2 regions of the Shewanella sp. BJSY2023SW005 genome follow, and region 2 is predicted to be linked to the other one. Evidence: riboswitches for the same ligand, from Rfam matches in the RefSeq annotation. Region 2 holds a riboswitch; the other holds the start of a gene.
What was found. Region 2 has a riboswitch for thiamine pyrophosphate ahead of thiC (phosphomethylpyrimidine synthase ThiC). Riboswitches for the same ligand answer to the same signal wherever they lie in the genome.
Positions count from the first base shown of each region.

Region 1: it holds a riboswitch for thiamine pyrophosphate, as region 2 does, so the genes downstream of both, ACMHXI_RS14805 (TonB-dependent receptor) here and thiC (phosphomethylpyrimidine synthase ThiC) in region 2, are expected to answer to the same signal.

Region 1 is NZ_JBKORJ010000049.1:11,199-20,177, forward strand. It holds gene ACMHXI_RS14770 (cytochrome b/b6 domain-containing protein) at 1-223, opposite strand, end outside; gene ACMHXI_RS14775 (helix-turn-helix transcriptional regulator) at 410-1,054, shown strand; gene ACMHXI_RS14780 (M61 family metallopeptidase) at 1,051-2,805, opposite strand; gene hinT (purine nucleoside phosphoramidase) at 3,045-3,401, shown strand; gene ACMHXI_RS14790 (PaaI family thioesterase) at 3,398-3,898, shown strand; gene ACMHXI_RS14795 (PaaI family thioesterase) at 3,895-4,347, shown strand; gene ACMHXI_RS14800 (YcfL family protein) at 4,365-4,754, shown strand; TPP riboswitch at 4,902-5,011, shown strand; gene ACMHXI_RS14805 (TonB-dependent receptor) at 5,067-7,223, shown strand; gene ACMHXI_RS14810 (hypothetical protein) at 7,287-7,547, shown strand; gene pnuC (nicotinamide riboside transporter PnuC) at 7,551-8,201, shown strand; gene ACMHXI_RS14820 (phosphotransferase) at 8,198-8,979, shown strand, end outside.
Region 2 is NZ_JBKORJ010000020.1:85,978-94,956, forward strand. It holds gene ACMHXI_RS04710 (Y-family DNA polymerase) at 1-658, shown strand, start outside; gene ACMHXI_RS04715 (error-prone DNA polymerase) at 658-3,816, shown strand; gene ACMHXI_RS04720 (hypothetical protein) at 3,847-4,059, shown strand; gene ACMHXI_RS04725 (DTW domain-containing protein) at 4,159-4,491, shown strand; gene trhA (PAQR family membrane homeostasis protein TrhA) at 4,566-5,246, opposite strand; gene ACMHXI_RS04735 (hypothetical protein) at 5,531-5,761, opposite strand; gene ACMHXI_RS04740 (hypothetical protein) at 5,852-6,763, shown strand; TPP riboswitch at 6,928-7,027, shown strand; gene thiC (phosphomethylpyrimidine synthase ThiC) at 7,256-8,979, shown strand, end outside.

The DNA of each region.
Region 1 (8,979 bases), on a different contig from region 2:
CCAGGTTGATGGCAAAGGCATAACCTATCCATACGTGCAGTGTCTTCAGGCCGATTTTGGCGTCGAGACCACTGATCCCGAAGTCAGATTTGAACATCATTACCCCGCCGATGATCACCAGCAGCAGCACCAAAAGCAGGTTTATCCAATGAAAAAGGCGAGTGGGAAGATCCCATGCCTTATAGCGAGACAGGCGCACTTCGCCCGCAGTATTTGTTTCCATGTTTGATCCCCCAGATCTGTTTTCCCCCTTTATGTTAACGCCTGTAGCGGCGCTTGTTCAGTTAACTCTTATTCATTTTGAGTTTTTGGTAAGGAATCTGTACTTCCATTTCAAGCAGTTGTCTGCTTTGACACTCATGTTGCGTTAATGTAAATTTTTTTTGGGTTTTTTAGCTGAGGGCAGCCTATGTTCAATGTGATGCACTGGCTGGTGGTTTCCAGATCCGCGCTGTTGACCGAGCTGATGGATAGCCGTTGGCCGCAGGAGTTTCTGGTACGCTTGTCCTGCTTATCTCCCGATAGATGGCACACAGATGCCTTGAGAGCTGATGTCGACATGTTGTTGCTGGATTTGGCCACTGTGGAACCGGCCTTGGGCTATAAGATTCTTAAACAGGCCACCAGGAATCGCGGTTGCAAAGTGGTGTTACTGCATTATCCCAGGAGGGTGGAGTATGAATGCCTGTTGTTGCCGTCTGTGGTCAAGGCGGTTTTCTATCCCGAGGCGACCTTGGCACAGTTGAGCCGTGGCCTGGATATTGTGCAGAAGGGCGGCTGCGATATTCCTTTTGAGTTGCAATCCCGGCTGGCCAAGGGAGAGCTTAGTGGCGATGTGCTGACTTTCAGGGAGCGGGAGGTGCTGCAGGCACTACTGGCCGGGCTCAGTAATCAACAGATTGCCACTTCCCTCTATGTCAGTGAAAGTACGGTCAAGACCCATCTCTATCGGGTGTTTCGCAAACTGAATTTAAGCAACCGAGCCCAGGTGATGGCCTGGGCCCAGCGTCACTTGATGGCCGATGTGGCCGAGAGTCAAGGCTCAGGTAGTTAACCCAGCCAGGCCTTGGCTTTGGCTGGATCGGTGAGCTTGAGTGACACAGTATCTATTGCCGCCGGGTTGATAGGCAGTTGGCCTGTCATCAGTTCATCACGGCGGAAGAAGTGCAGCTCCAGACTATCGCCGGGCTCATATTGTTGCAGTTCATTTTCAAATTGAGCGCCGACCTGCAGACCATTGGCGGCAATCAGCAGATCCTGAGCCGCGAGCCCGGCGCTGTGAGCCGCGCTGCCGTTGGTTACACTCACAATTCGTAACCCCAGGGCTTCAGCCTTGTAGCGGGCTCCGAAGCCGATTTTTTGCCCCTCAACATCCCCGCCGCCCTGATCCTGAGCGCCTTGGGCACTGCGAAGCTGCATCTCGATTCCGAATTGCGCCAGCAGGGGCGCCAGTGGCAATTCTTGGGTATTATCCAGAAAGGCAAATTCTGCGCTGGCATCCCGGCCAAGCAGCTCCTCATAGAGGCGGCGATGAGAGTCATCTTCCGTGCCTATCCCCTGTCTGCCAAAGGCCTGCCACAGCTTTTGCATCAGGTTATCCAGTGCGTATTTTCCCTGGGTTTCCAGTCTCAGAGTCAAGTCCAGATACAGGGCAAACAAAGCTCCCTTGGTGTAATAGCTGACGATGGCGTTGGCGGCGTTTTCATCCTGTTTGTAGAACTTGGTCCAGGCATTGAAGCTCGAATCTGTCAGGCTCTGCAACTGCCTGCCCGGCATGCGATACACCCGGGTCATGGTCTGGGATAGCATCTCCAGATATTGCTCATTGGAAACCCTGTTGGCTCTGAGTGTCATCAGGTCATCATAGTAGGAAGTGATACCTTCATAAGCCCACAGCTGACGGGTGTAGGCCTCAGCCTCCAGCGCATAGGGCATGAAGCTGGCAGGCTTAATGCGTTTGACGTTCCAGCTGTGGAAATACTCGTGACTGCAGAGCGACAGATAAGTGCGGTAATCCTTGTTGACCGGCATCTCCATACTCAGCGGCAGATCCTTACGGGAGCAGTGCAGGGCGGTGGAGGCTCTGTGTTCCAGTCCTCCAAAGCCATTGCCTAATACCTGGGTCATAAACAGGTAGCGCTCAAACGGCGCTTCACCGAAGAGGCGGATCTGGCTCTCGCAAATAGCCTTGAGATCGTCAAGCAGTCTGGGCATGTGGCAGCGGTGACGCCCGGTCAGTATCACATCATGGCGCACGCCACAGGCCTCAAAGCTGCCGTGGGTAAAGGTGCCCATCTCCACCGGATGGTCGATAAGCTCATCATAGTTGGCGGCGCTGAAACGGCCGAACTGCCACTCTTCACCCTCGATTCGACTCAGGGTTGTTGCCAGCTGCCAGTTGGCTTCCTCCTCCGGGGGCAGAATTTCCAGCTCCAGCGGCTCAAGCTCTTTGCCGGCCACCGCCAAAAAGACGCTGCTGCCGTTGAAAAAGCCGTGGGTCTGATCCAGGTGGGCGCTGCGCACCGACATATCCCAGGCATAAACCGAGTAGCGCAATTGCAGCAATTCGGCATTGGAATCTATCAGCCAGCGCTGCTTGTCAAGCTGAGTAATGCTGAGCGGACGCTCCAGCTCATCAAAGGCTTTAATATCTATGATATTGCGACAAAAATCGCGAACCATGTAGCTGCCCGGGATCCAGGATGGCAACCAAAGTTCCTGTTTCGGAGCCGGTGCCTGAATGGTGATTTTGACCTCGAACAGGTGAGCGTGGGGATCTATGGGGCAAATCTGATAACTGATCATCTGATATCCGTATGAATCGTTGGCGAGTGCCGGGAGCCAAATTGGGTGCTATCCGGCTGAGCATGGCGACAATGCTGCCAAAAAAGCCAGGCTGCGGCAATTACTTGCCGAGTTTTAAATGGCTTGGGGTTCAAATCGCCGTGGCCGATTACATCTCCGGGCCGAATGGTATTATACTGCCAAGAACACAGAGGTTTGGCCCTTGGGCCGAGCCTGAACCGACACACCGGAGTGGCAAAATGGCCGAAGAAACCATATTCAGCAAAATTATCCGCCGTGAAATTCCCACGGACATACTGTATCAGGACGAACTGGTAACCGCCTTTCGGGACATCAATCCCAAGGCGCCCACCCACGTGCTGATAGTGCCCAATCATCTGATCCCCACGGTCAATGACGCCAAGGCCTCTGACGAGCAGGCCATAGGCCGTATGGTGACTGTGGCCGCCAAGCTGGCCACCGAGGCCGGGATCGCCGAGGACGGTTATCGTTTAATCATCAACTGTAATGAACATGGCGGCCAGGAAGTGTTCCACATCCACATGCATCTGCTTGGCGGTAAAGCCTTGGGGCCTATGGTGAGTTCAGCGTCATGAAAGTCAATCCGGAGTTTTTCCCGCTGACGACCCTGGCTACCCGTTTCGTCAACCAGTTGGCCCAGTGCCGCCGCCTCGGGCTCAAGGTGCATGAGGCCAGTGAGCACCATGTACTGATAGAATTGCCTTACAGCACCGAGCTGGTGGGTTACCCTGAAACCGGGGTTATTCATGGTGGGGTTATCACTACTTTGATGGATACTGCCAGTGGCTGCGCCGTGGTTTGTGCCATCAAGGACAAATATGGTTCGCTGGAGATCTCGCCGACTTTGGATCTGCGGGTGGACTATATGAAGCCCGCCGAGCCCCACAAGCCGGTGTATGGTTTTGCCGAGTGTTATAAGTTGTCATCCAGCGTAGCGTTCACCCGGGCCATTGCCTATCAGGACAGCATAGACGACCCCATCGCCCATGCGGTTGGTTCCTTTATGCGGATAAGCCCTGAAATGATAGGGGACACTTTCCGCAAGGCACTGATGGGTGAGGAGACGAAATGACAGATCCCAAGGCATCCCTGGATGTAAAAAGCATAGTTGCAAAAGTGACAGAAACCAATGATTTCAGTCACTTGCTTGAGCATGTGCCCTACGCCCGCTTTATTGGCATGTTGGTTGAAAGGTTTGGCGATGAACTGGTGTTTCGTCTGCCGGCCAAAGATGACAACATAGGTAACCCGGTTCTGCCGGCCATTCACGGCGGGGTGATAGCCGGGTTTATGGAGATGTCGGCCATCATCCAGCTTATGGTGTTTATGCAAACCAGTAAGGTGCCCAAGGTAGTTGATTTTTCCATCGACTATTTACGTGCCGGTTATCATAAGGACAGCTTCGCCGAGTGCCGAATTACCCGTCAGGGACGGCGAGTGGCCAATGTCAATATCGACTGCTGGCAAACCAACCGCAAGCAGTTGATTGCAACCGCCCGGGCACACTTTTTGATTGATTGAGAATAAGGGATTGGCAGATGAAAAAAGTCTTGGTAATAGCAGCAACCCTGCTGGCTCTGGCAGGCTGCGCCAACCATACGGCCGGGGTGTATGCCAGCTCGACCGGTGAAAGCCGTATCGACAATAGCAGCTTTGCCCGCTCTGTAAGTGTCGGTGATCTTATGGCCAGAGGCGAGGGCGGCTTGCTCAGAGGCACAGCCACCATCAGCAGCAAGGTCGCTACCGATATGCGCATTCAGTACAAGTTTACCTGGTATGATGCCAGCGGCTATACCCTGGATGATGAAGGTGTGTCCTGGAAGTCGGTCAAGCTGCATGGTAAACAGCAGTTGCAGGTGAGCGCCGTGGCGCCGAATCCGACCGCCAGCCGTTTTGAGATCTATGTGCGCGAGGCCTTTTCAAACTAAAAGTTGAAACCTCGGCACCACTGCCGCCCGAGCCATTATTCCCGTTGAATGCTCAACACTCGGGAGTATTGGAGTGGGCGGTTTTTTTATGCCCTCGGGTACAATTTGGCAACCTGGCTCACTTTTGTTGGTAACTCGTGTATACTGGCCCGCGCCAAGGGGTGTTTACCGCATTGCGGTTGACTGAGATGTCGTATGACGAACCCTTAGAACCTGATCCGGCTAGTACCGGCGTAGGAATGGGCCACAATTCGTGCACTTTCAACTCGCTTTCTTATTGCCGGATCTCAAACTGTGAATATTTGAGGTCCTATGTCCAAGTTTACCGTACCTACTCTGCTTGCCAACACCATTCAGATGCTGCTGTGGGCACCCGTTCATGCCGCCGATAATCCCGGCGTTGAAAAGCAAGATGAGCAACAAGCCATGGAAGTAATAGTCGTCAGCGGCGACTTTCGTGGCCTGACGCTGGAGAAGATGCCCTCCAGTGTGACTGTTATCGATGAGCAGCGCATTGAAGATCAAGGCGCCGAGCATTTCGAAGACATGCTGGGTAATGTGGCCAACTTCAACTGGTCAGGTGCCAGCTCCCGGCCAAGATACTTCCAGATCCGCGGTGTAGGTGAGCAGGAGCAATACCAGGGAGCGCCCAACTCCTCTGTGGGCTTTATTATCGACGATATCGATCTCTCCGGGCTGGGCAGCGTTTCCAGCCTGTACGACCTGCAGCAGTTTGAAGTGCTGCGCGGCCCCCAGGGTACCCGCTATGGCGCCAATGCCCTGGCTGGTCTTATCTATCTCAAGAGCAATGATCCCACAGACGTGTTCGAGCACGGCGCCGAAGTCTCGCTCGGTAATGATAATCTGCAAACCTTCAGCGGCTTCAGCTCCGGCCCAGTGACAGATTCCGGCAAGTTGCTCTATCGTGTGGCGCTGCAGCAACACAAGCAGAACGGTTATCGCGACAACCTGTATCTGGGCCGTGACGATACCAATGAGCGCGATGAATTCAGCGGCCGTATCAAGCTGCGCTGGTACGCCACCGACAAGTTGCAGGCGGACTTCACTCTACTGCACGCCGATTTTGACAATGGTTATGATGCCTGGACCCTGGACAATAACGGCTTCGATACCATTACCGATGCGCCGGGCGTCGACAAGCAGCGCACCACGGGATCCAGTCTCAAGCTGAGTTATACCGGCTTTGAGGCTTTTGAGCTGGTGTCCCTGTCAAGCTATGCCGCTACAGATCATCATCACGGTTACGACGGTGACTGGGCCAACCCGGATTACTGGGCCGGGAAAGAGTGCGGCGGCGCACCCTGTGAGTACGATTACACCTGGGATAAACGCGGCGAGCGGCGCACTCTGTCACAGGAGTTCAGATTCAGCTCTAACGAGGCCGGGCGGATTTTCGGCGGCAGCACAGACTGGCTGGCCGGGCTCTATTTTATGGATCTCGATGAGGACAATGATCTCTACTCTGAATACAACAGCTGGCCGGATGAAGTGTTGACTTCCCGCTACAGCGCCAGTAACTATGCAGTGTTTGCCCAGTTGGACTCAGATCTGGGGGCGGGCTACAGCCTGTCTATCGGTGCTCGTATCGAGCGACGTGAGAGTGACTACAGCGACAGCAATGGTGATGCCTTTAGCCCATTGGAAAACATGTGGGGCGGCCATATCGCCCTGTCCAAGGCTCTGACTGAACACCATGAAGCCTATGCTCGGATAGCCAGGGGCTACAAGGCCGGTGGTTTTAATATGACGCTGCCCCAGGAGCTGGCCGACAAGAAAGAGTTCGATACCGAAATCCTCTACAACTATGAACTGGGGCTGAAATCCAGTTGGGCCGATGGCTTGCTGGATACACGTCTGGCACTGTTCTTTATGGACAGGGAAGATCAGCAGGTAGCGGCCTCGCTGCAGGATCCTGTCGATCCCCAGCGCTTTATTCTGTTCACCGAAAACGCCGGCAGCTCCAATAACTATGGCGCCGAGCTGGAAGCCAACTGGTATCCCACAGATTCACTGCAGTTCTACACCAGCCTTGGGTATCTGCAGACAGAATACGGTGATTACCTGTATCAGGATAAATATGGCAACCCTGTGGATCTCAGCGGCCGGGAACTGGCCCACTCGCCGAGATGGACCTATAGTCTCGGCATGACCTGGCGCAATGACATGGGCTGGTTTGCCAACCTCAACAGCAGCGGCAAGAGTGCGTTCTACTACTCAGACAGTAATGACTCCCGCTCTGAAGACTATCAAGTGGTCAACGCCAAGCTGGGCTATGAGGCCGACAAGTGGTCGGTTTACCTCTGGGGCCGCAACCTGTTCGATGAAAAATACGGCGTGCGCGGTTTCTACTTCGGCAATGAGCCGGATCAGGACTGGGCCGAGAAACAATATATCCGCTACGGGGATCCACGCCAGATTGGTGTGACCTTCAAGGTCAAATTTATCTGATGGCATAAGCCGTTGTCGGCCGGGGCGTGTTGCAGCGCCCCGGTTCATTACAGGAGATGTAAAATGAAGTTAACTGCCGAAATCAGCATGTATCCGCTCCACGATGAGTATCTGGAGCCTATTCAATGGTTTATCAAGCGCCTGGACAGTTATGCCAACATAGAGAGAACCACCAATGCCATGGCGACTCAGGTGTGCGGAGATTATGCCGAGGTGATGGCCATGCTGGCCACTGAGATGCAGGCAGCGCACGAGAAATTTGGCAAGGCGGTGTTTGTCTGTAAATTTATCGGCGGTGAGCTGAACTTGGGCCACAGGGAATAACCCATGAGTGAATTCTGGCACTGGCTCGCCGAGGCCGGCTCTCAGGCCCAGGGCATGGGCGCCTGGGAAGTGGTAGCCGTGGTATTGGCCTTGGCCTATCTGCTGCTGGCCATGAAAGCCAATATCTGGTGTTGGGCGGCAGCCTTTGCCAGCACTGCCATCTACACTGTGCTGTTCTGGAAAGTCGCGCTGCTGATGGAGTCAGTGCTCAACGTCTATTACATGGCGATGGCGTTGTACGGATACTGGCTCTGGCGCCGGGGTGGGGAAAACCATCAAGGAGTGGCTGTGACCTCCTGGCCCTGGCAGCGGCACCTGGTGCTGACTTTGTTGACTGGGTTGGTGTCTCTGTTTGTCGGTCATATGATGGCGACTTTCACTCAGGCAGCCTTTCCCTACCTGGATGCGGCAACCAGCTGTTTTGCTGTGATGACGACTTTTCTGGTGGCGCGCAAAGTGCTGGAAAACTGGCTCTATTGGGTGGTTATCGATCTGGTGTCCATCTATCTCTATTTAAGCAAGGGCTTGATGTTGACCTCACTCTTGTTTGTGCTCTACGTGGGGATGGCGGTAGCCGGATACTTTATCTGGCGCGCCAGAGCTCAGGAGTCCCGCGGTCGCGACTCCTCACAGCTTGAAAGCGGTGCGGCATGAAAGGCAAACCACTGACAAAACTTGAAGCCAGTCTGGGTGAAGGTTTGAGCTGCGAGCTCAACGCCGCCCTCAAGCGGCTACAGTTGTGGCCGCTTGAGGGGGCCAAGCCGCTCACCCTTGGGCTAAGCAACCAAAACTGGCTCTTGCAGGCCGGTAGCGAGTCAATGGTGCTGAGAGTCAACTCCCCGGGCTCAGACCGTATCTGCGACAGAAACAACGAACTGGCATGTTGGCGGGTTGCCGAGAAGGCGAACCTGGCACCAGGGCTGATTTGGGTCAGCGCTGACAAGGGGTTATATCTGAGCCGCTTTATCGAACAAGCGCCGCAAGCCAACTGGCAGCAGTTACTCGCATCCAAAGGCGCGGCCGAGATCGCAAGCGCGGCTCATAATGCCTTTGTTAATCGCAACAGCTTCTCTGGCCTGCCTGAGCGCAAACATGATTCTAAGCATGAATCTAAACATGGGCCTAGACATGAGTCTAAACATGAATTGGGCTCAGACGCTGTATTGGGAGCCAAGCAAGGCAAATCACCTCAGGCCTTACTGCTGGAGTTGCTGCTGGGGCTGAGGGGCTTGCCGGCCCCCAAGCTCGACATCAGTGTTGCCGAGCAGTGGCGCATCTATCTGGAGCGGCTCGATGATATGGCTCTGAGCCGGGGGCAGCCTTCAAGCTGGCAACAGCGGCTCATGCAACTTCATTCGGCCCAAGGGTTATTCGAGCAGTGCAACACTCGGCTGGAGGCCTGTCTGCTGAGGCCTCAGTATTGTCACAGGGA
Region 2 (8,979 bases):
GCTGCTGGGGGAATTGGCAACCTATTTGCGGATCAGGCAGTTGGCTGTGCAACAGTTGGAGCTGTGGCTGAAGTTTCGCGAGCCAGAGACGCGGGCGCTGCAACTGACACTCAACTATCCCTTCGGGGAATATCAACTGCAGGGACTATCTCAGCTCTGCCGCTTACAGCTGGAAGGGTTGCAACTGCCGAGCCCGGTCGTCGATATTGAGCTGCGAGCCAGGCAGTTTGTGTCGCAGCAGCTGGGTAGTCGAGAGTTGACTGAGTCCAGAGAAGGGCTGCAGCAGGATGCCAATCAATTACTCGCCAGATTACAGGCCAGGTTAGGTAGCCATAAGGTGCGCTCTTTGGTGTTGGCGGCCGATCCCATGCCTGAACTGGCCAGCACTGCGGCTCCCCTGACTCGTTGGCCGCCACCGGCAAGACCGCCCGTTCAGCCGTCGCTGGCACTGCGGCCTCTTTGGCTGCTGCAAGAGCCGCAAGCCATTGCTCCTGAAGCCGTAGAGCTGCTTAGAGGGCCGGAAAGGTTACAGAGCCCCTGGCATTCAGGGCCTTTTCCCTGCCGGGATTATTTTCTTGCCCATCATAAGGAGAGCGGCGGTCTGTGTTGGCTGTTCCGCACCGCTAATGGGCTCTTTCTGCACGCTTGGTTCAGCTGATGTACGCCGAATTGCATGCTATTTCCAATTACAGCTTTTTGCGCGGGGCTTCCCACCCGGATGAATTGGTGCAGCAGGCCGCCAAACTGGGCTATGAGGCCATCGCCATTACCGACGAGTGCTCTCTGGCGGGTGTGGTCAAGGCGCATGGGGCCGCCAAACAAAGCGGTATCAAGCTGATTGTCGGCGCCGAATTCCACCTGCCGGAAGGCTGCCTGGTACTGTTGGCAAGAAATCGCCGGGGCTATGGTCTTATAAGCACTCTGATAACCCGGGGGCGGCGCCGGGCCGATAAGGGTAAGTATCGGTTAACCCTGGATGATTTTGCGGCCATTGACCGCGGCTGCTTTTGCCTGTGGCGACCGCCATCAGTGAGCGACTTACTGGCGCAAGCCGACTTGCAAAGCACTGAGCACCAAAGCCCAAGTCAGCAAACTCCTTGGTTGACGCAGCTGCAGCAGCGGAGTCTGGCACAATTGAATATCCTGGCGACACGGGTCAAAGCCGCGTTTTCACTGCCGCTTTATCTCTTGATTGAGCGGCAATTGCAACCCGGAGAGGCTTGGTATCTCGAGGCCTGTGAGGCGCTGTCGAGTCGTTTTTTACTTCCCTGTGTCGCCGCCGGTAATGTGCAGATGCATCTTGCCGAGCGGCAAAGGCTGCACGATGTGCTCAGCTGTATCCGCCATGGCCGCGCCGTGCCCATGGCCGGCGAGCTGTTATCAGGCAATGCCGAGATGGCGCTTAAGCCGATAACAACTATGACCAGGCGTCATCCCCAAGCCTGGTTGGCAAGGAGTTGTGAGCTGGCGTCCCGGTGCCATTTCAACTTGGATGAACTCAAGTATGAGTACCCGGCCGAGTTGGTGCCAAGCGGCCTAAGCGCCAGTGAATATCTGGCGCAGGAGGTGGAAAAGGGCGCCCGCAGGCGTTTTGGCGAGGCGATAACACCTGAAGTGCAGACTCAGTATCGGCGCGAGCTCAAGCTGATTGCCGAGCTCAATTACGAATACTTTTTCCTGACCATCTATGATCTGGTCTGTTTTGCCACCAGGCAAGGGATACTGCATCAGGGACGAGGCTCGGCCGCCAACTCTGTGGTCTGTTATTGCCTCGGGATCACCGAGGTGGATCCTACCAAGGTCAACATGCTGTTTGAGCGTTTTATTTCCAAGGAGCGCCATGAGCCGCCGGACATCGATGTCGATTTTGAACATGAACGCCGCGAAGAGGTGATCCAGTATATCTACCAAAAATATGGCCGTGAGCGTGCAGCCCTGGCCGCCAGTGTGATCACTTATCGTTTCAAGAGTGCCATGAAAGATGTTGGTAAGGCTCTGGGGCTCAGCGAGCAACGGCTGGATGAGCTGATAGGCGCTGTCGATCGCCGCGATCCGCAAGTGCCTTGGCAGCAGCAGTTGCAACAAGGCAAGCTGTTGCCACAACAAGGTTTGGGGCAGTGGTTGTTGCCGCTGGTGGAGACCCTGATGGGTTTTCCAAGGCACTTGTCGCAACATGTCGGCGGCTTTGTGATTTCGGCCGGGCCATTGGCCGAGCTGGTGCCGGTAGAGAATGCCGCCATGGCCAAGCGCACTGTGATCCAATGGGACAAGGATGATCTCGAGAGTCTGGGGCTGTTAAAGGTCGATGTATTGGCGTTGGGAATGCTGACCGCGATCCGCAAATGTTTCGAGTTGATCTCCCGTCACATTCGTCCCTTTGCCATGTCGGATATTCGCTGGGAAGATCCGGCCGTCTATCATATGTTGCAGCAGGGCGACAGTATGGGGGTGTTTCAGGTGGAATCGCGCGCCCAGACCAGCATGCTGCCAAGGCTCAAACCCGCCTGTTATTACGATCTGGTAATACAGATAGCCATAGTGCGCCCGGGTCCAATTCAAGGAGACATGGTGCATCCCTTTCTGCGCCGCCGCGATAAAATCGAGCCGGTTACTTTTCCTTCGGCCGAGGTGGAAGGCGTGTTGTCACGCACTATGGGGGTGCCCATTTTTCAGGAGCAGGTGATCCAATTGGCCATGGTCGCCGCCGGTTTCAGTGGCGGGGAAGCCGATCAATTGCGCCGCGCCATGGCCAGTTGGAAACGCAGTGGCGAGCTGGAGCAATTTGAACACAAGCTGCTTCAGGGGATGACGGCCCGAGGCTACAGTGACACCTTTGCCAGGCAGATATTCAACCAGATCCGCGGCTTCGGCGAATATGGTTTTCCCGAGTCTCATTCGGCCAGCTTTGCGCTCCTGGCCTATGTTTCGGCATTTCTCAAACACTATTACCCGGTGGCGTTTTGCTGCGCCTTGCTCAACAGTCAACCCATGGGCTTTTACAGCCCATCACAGCTTATTCAGGATCTTCGTCATCATGGCGGCCTGGTATTGCCGGTTTGCATCAACCTCAGTCAGTGGCACAGCACACTGGAGCGACAAACCGATGGCTCCTTGGCATTGCGCCTCGGGTTCAGGTTGGTCAAGGGATTATCCGAGCACAGCGCCGTCAAGATAGTAGCGGGTCGGGGCGAGGGCTTTACTCACTTATCGCAGTTGGCGGCTCTGGCACTGCCAAGGCGTGAGCAGGAGGCGCTTGCCAGCGCCAATGCCTTTGCTACCCTGGGGGGCGATCGCCATCAGATCAGGTGGCAGTTGGCCGCCCGTCAGCAGAGTTTGCCTTTGTTTGAGCAGCCGGACGAGGCCGATTTTCGCCTTGAAACCGCCTTGCCTGAGGTCACCGAAGTCGATGCCTTGCTGGCTGACTACGCCTGTACCGGGCTAACTCTGGGGCGCCATCCTCTGGCACTGCTCAGAGAGCAGGGGTTACTCGGCAAGTGTCACAGCGCCGCCTCTTTGTGGCAGTGTCGTCATGGTCAGAATGTGACTGTGGCCGGGCTGGTGGTCGGCAGGCAAAGGCCTGGGACTGCCAGTGGTGTTACCTTCATCACCCTCGAAGATGAAACCGGCAATGTTAACCTGGTGGTATGGAGTGATACGGCAAGGGCCCAGCGACAGGCTTATTTGAGCGCCAGGATCCTCAAGGTGAGTGGGGTCGTGGAATTCTCGTCCGGCGTATTGCATCTGCTGGCCGGTCGGCTGGAGGATATCTCGGGCAGTATGCACGCGCTGGTGGTAAACTCGCGGGATTTCCATTAGCCGATAACCCATTTTAAGCTGCTGTTGCCTGTGAAAATAATCCTGCTGACCCATGAAAGAGAGCTGAATCGAGCCAGTAATACAGCCACCCTGGCGCTTAATGCTTATCCGACTCTCTGTAAGCGGGTACTGTGGGCGCGTAAAGCCCCGGATGCTTGGTTAATGGAGCACTTGTCTTTGGGGCGAACTGCCTTACTCTATCCGCAAATCGAAGAAAATACTTCCGAAGAAAGTATTTCGTGAACTCAAGCTGCAAATGAAAGCCCAAACTTAAGCCAAAGCCCAAACCCAACTCCAAACCAAAGTTCAAAGCTAAACCAAAGCCCGGCTCATGGCGCAACATTGCCTCAAGACGCTGCTCAGGAAACCGCTCAGAAAACTGCTCTGAAAATAGGGAAGCCGCTAAATTCGCTGGTCATACTCGATGCAACCTGGCAGGAGGCCGGCAAGATGTATCGCCAAAGCCCTTATCTGCAGTCGCTTGCCAGAGTCGAACTGCAAGCAGAGCAGGGCTCGGCGTTTCGCTTACGGCGCAATCAGCGCCAGGGCGGGTTATGTACCTTGGAATGTATTGCGGCTGTTTGGCAAGACTTGGGGGGAGACTATAGTATCGCCGCCAGGCGGTTACTCAGTGAGTTTAATCAATGGCAGGCTGAGATAAGAGCTCCGGCTTAGCTGCACTAGAGTTAGCACAGCAAGCCGGAAGCCGTCTCTCTACGGCGGCGCTGAGTTAAGTCTATCCGCCTGCGTTAGATCACCGTCAGATAAACACACAGGAAATGGCAAACGGCGCCGCCCAACACAAACAGGTGCCAGATGGCATGATTGAAAGGGATCGCCTTGGTAGCGTAGAAGATCACCCCCAAGCTGTAGCTCAGCCCCCCGGCCAACAGCAAGTTGAACCCGGCAGTTGACAGGTTATCGATAAGCTCAGGCAACACGGCGACGCAGAGCCAGCCCATGGCCAGATACAGCACCAGGCTCAGCGCCTTGAATCTGTGAATAAAGCAGCTCTTGAACACTATTCCCCCCAGTGCCAACGACCAGATGGCCATCAGCACCCATTCTTCCTGGGCATCGGCCAAAGTAATTAACATCAGCGGGGTATAGGTTCCGGCGATCAACAGATAGATGGCGCAGTGATCCAGCATCTTGAGGCGCCGTTTCCACACAGGGTGAGGAATGCTGTGATACAGGGTCGAGCAGAGGAACAGCAGGATAATACTGCTGCCATAGATGGTTACACCTGTTAACTGAATAGCGTCCAGCGAATGCCAGCCCTTGAGCAACATCAGCACCAATCCCAGAATGCCGGCAATCACCCCCAAACCATGGCTGACGGCATTGGCTATCTCTTCATTCAGACTGTATCCAGCGGAAAACTGGCCATTGAACTGGGCTTCGGCTGCAGGGGCTTTGCTGTTGGACATGATTGACTCTCTGGTTCGACCTCATTGAAAGTGAGTCTAACAGCGCCGTAGCGCCATGGCTAGATAAAAGTGTACAAGTGTTCGCTGAGATGGATTTATTCCTTGAACCGTATCGTCTGCATTTTTTGCAAACGTCTAATGTGGCACCTTAACAACTCGTTGCCCGGCTTCCAAGTCGCTTTTTACAGTTATTTTGTTCAGAGAATTCCGTCAGTCTTATTCGACAAGGGTTTTACTTGTTTTGCTTGAAGCCGTCGATTTGAGCTTGTAGCGTAAATTGCTTTTCAAACAAGGGAATGAACTTTTTGCCGAGGGTTTTCCTCTAACACTGAGTTTACATTCAGCGACGGATAAATCAGCGGATTATGCCTTATCTTCCAGAAAAGTTTATTGCCAGCCGAGACGAAAGCTCGGCGGCAATGGCAAGCCTGAGCTTTAGCATCCCGGGTAGGGATGCTGCCTTTGAGCTTGGTCTGGATGAAATCATTAATCCCTGTTCCTGCAAACCAAGCCATTCTCAATCACATTCGATAGCCCCTTCCTTTGCCCAATCGCCTTTTAGTCAACAGCTTGGGTTTCAACCCCAATGCCTGGCGCAAGTTGGCATGGCTAAAAAAGCAGAGCAGGGGGATGGTGAGGCAAAGGGCAACGTCTTCAGCAGTTGGACCGCGGCGGGAGCCGCGCACTTAGTACTATTGCTGGGGTTATCCTGGTTTTGGCAGCAGGCCGAATGGCAAAGAGAGGTGACTGAGCCTGCCAAACCCAAGGCGCTGCAATCCTATCTGTATTTCAGTCAGCCCAGCCCCAAACCGTCAACGCCAGTGCCGAAAGCCTTGGAGGAAGAAGCAATAACCCAGCCCAAGGAAGCGATAGAGGTTAAAAAAGCTGACTCAAGCAACCGTTCTGAGCCACAAAAAAACGAGCAACAAAACACTGAGCCACGAAAACAGGCCGCCGAAGAGTCAGCGCAAGAGACTGAACAAGTGGCTGTTCAAGACCAGAAAGAGCAAAGTATCCCCAAGACTCGGGCTCAAAGCGTTAAGCCTACTGGTAGAGTCATTGAAGAAACAAAAAATGCAGCCGTACCTGCGCCCGAGCGAGCAAATGACTTTAGACCACAGCCGGCAGAGCAAGCTCAGCTGGACTTCAGTTCAAGCGCATTAAAGTCTGCCCGAAAAGTATTGCAACACTCTCAACAGCAGGCGCTGCAGCAGCTATCACAGCAATATGCGGATAAGGCTACGGGACGTAAGAGCCTCAGTGAAATGGATGGGGAGATGGAGGTGCTTTGGGTCAATGACGCCGACGATTTCAATAAAGTGGCCAGTCTGGATCTGCCGCTCGACCCCAACCGTATCGTCAAGGATGGTGATACCTGCTATCGGGTCGTCAAGGTGCCGACTCCGCTCAATCCCTATGCCGAAAACTTGGGGTTTCCATTTAAGTGCGGTCAGACAGAGATGGAAAAAGCACTCAAGGAGGCGGTGGCCAGCCGTCTAAAGCGGCTTGGTAAGTGAATTTTGCAATCAATTTATTTGATTTGAAATCAATTTATTTTTTAACTGCTGATAATACTATAATTTAATTCAAATGATTAAATTGTGATTTTAAGTGATTCAATCCTGTGGCTCGTTTTGTCATTGGGCTTGTTTCCCGCTTCGGCTTGTGCTTATACTCGGCAGCAATCTTGTCGGAGTGCCCTATGGGCTGAGACCGTTTATTCGGGATCCGTTGAACCTGATCAGGCTAGCACCTGCGAAGGAAACAAGCATTCAGCTGCAGCATTACCGCAGCCACTGCGAGCAAAAATCTATGCCAAAGGCTTTAAAGAGCCGAGGCGATATCTGGCTTCTCAAGCGGACATTGAACTGACCTGAAACCACGAGGTCAGTCTGCCAACACCGCCGGAGGAGGACTCCAAATCAAGGAGTTTAACCAGTCAGCTCGCGCCGCTTATTATTCAACTCTCCTGACAAGCAATTTCATTTTCCAAAAGAGTGAGCTTGCTTATGTCAAATCGTCAATCCAATCGTCGTCAAACCCGTGAGGCCGCCCAGGCCTTTATCGATAACCTTAAACCCTTGCAGCATCCCAATTCACAGAAGCTGTTTGTTCAGGGCTCCCGGGCCGATATTCAGGTAGCCATGCGCCAAATCAGGCAGACAGACACCCGAATACCAACCCAAGATGGCAGCGAGCAATTTGAACCCAATCCCACCGTACGTGTTTATGATTGTGCCGGCCCTTATTCAGATCCCAACGCGGCTATCAATGTGCGCCAGGGCCTGGATAAATTGCGCCAGGGCTGGATCCTAGAGCGTGATGATACGCAAGAGCTGACTTCGGCCAGCTCCAGTTTTACCCAGCAGCGGCTGGCGGATGAAGGGCTGGATCATTTGAGATTCGACGCTTTGCCCAAACCGCGCCGGGCCAAGCCGGGTAAGCGGGTGACCCAATTGCATTACGCCCGCGCCGGCATTATCACTCCTGAAATGGAATATATCGCCATTCGTGAAAATATGGCCCGGGCCAACGAAGCGCTTGCCAAAGATCCGCAGCTGGCCCGCAAGGCCAAAGGAGAAGCCTTTGGCGCTATAGTTGCCACGCCGATAACCCCTGAGTTTGTTTGCAGCGAAGTGGCCCGTGGCCGCGCCATTATTCCCGCCAACATCAACCATCCGGAAGCCGAGCCTATGATTATCGGCCGTAACTTTTTGGTGAAGGTCAACGCCAATATCGGTAATTCGGCGGTGACCTCTTCCATCGAGGAAGAGGTGGAAAAACTGGTGTGGGCTACCCGTTGGGGCGCCGATACGGTGATGGATCTGTCCACCGGCCGTTATATCCACGAAACCCGCGAATGGATAGTGCGCAACTCGCCTGTGCCCATAGGTACCGTGCCCATCTATCAGGCGCTGGAAAAGGTCAACGGCATTGCCGAAGATCTCAGTTGGGAAGTGTTTCGCGACACCCTGATAGAGCAGGCCGAACAAGGGGTGGATTACTTCACTATTCATGCCGGGGTATTGCTGCGCTATGTGCCCATGACGGCCAATCGGGTGACAGGTATGGTATCCCGCGGCGGCTCCATTATGGCCAAGTGGTGCCTGAGCCATCATAAGGAAAACTTCCTCTACAGCCATTTCCGCGACATCTGTGCGCTTTGCGCCGCCTATGATGTGTCTCTGTCGCTCGGTGACGGCATGCGCCCCGGCTCGATTGCCGATGCCAACGACGAGGCTCAGTTTGCCGAGCTGGAAACCTTGGGTGAGCTGGTGAAAATCGCCTGGGAATACGATGTGCAGACCATTATCGAAGGGCCGGGCCATATTCCGATGCAGCTGATCAAGGAGAATATGGACAAGCAGCTTGAGTACTGTGATGAGGCGCCTTTCTACACCTTGGGGCCCCAGACCACGGATATTGCGCCCGGCTATGATCATTTCACCTCTGGCATAGGCGCGGCGATGATTGCCTGGTACGGCTGCGCCATGCTCTGTTATGTGACCCCCAAGGAGCATCTGGGTTTGCCCAACAAGGAAGACGTTAAACAAGGGCTTATTGCATACAAAATTGCGGCACATGCCGCCGATGTCGCCAAGGGACATCCAGGCGCCCAGCTGCGCGACAATGCGTTGTCCAAGGCCAGATTCGAGTTTCGCTGGGAAGATCAATACAACCTGGGGTTGGATCCCGATACCGCCCGGGCGTTCCACGATGAATCCCTGCCTCA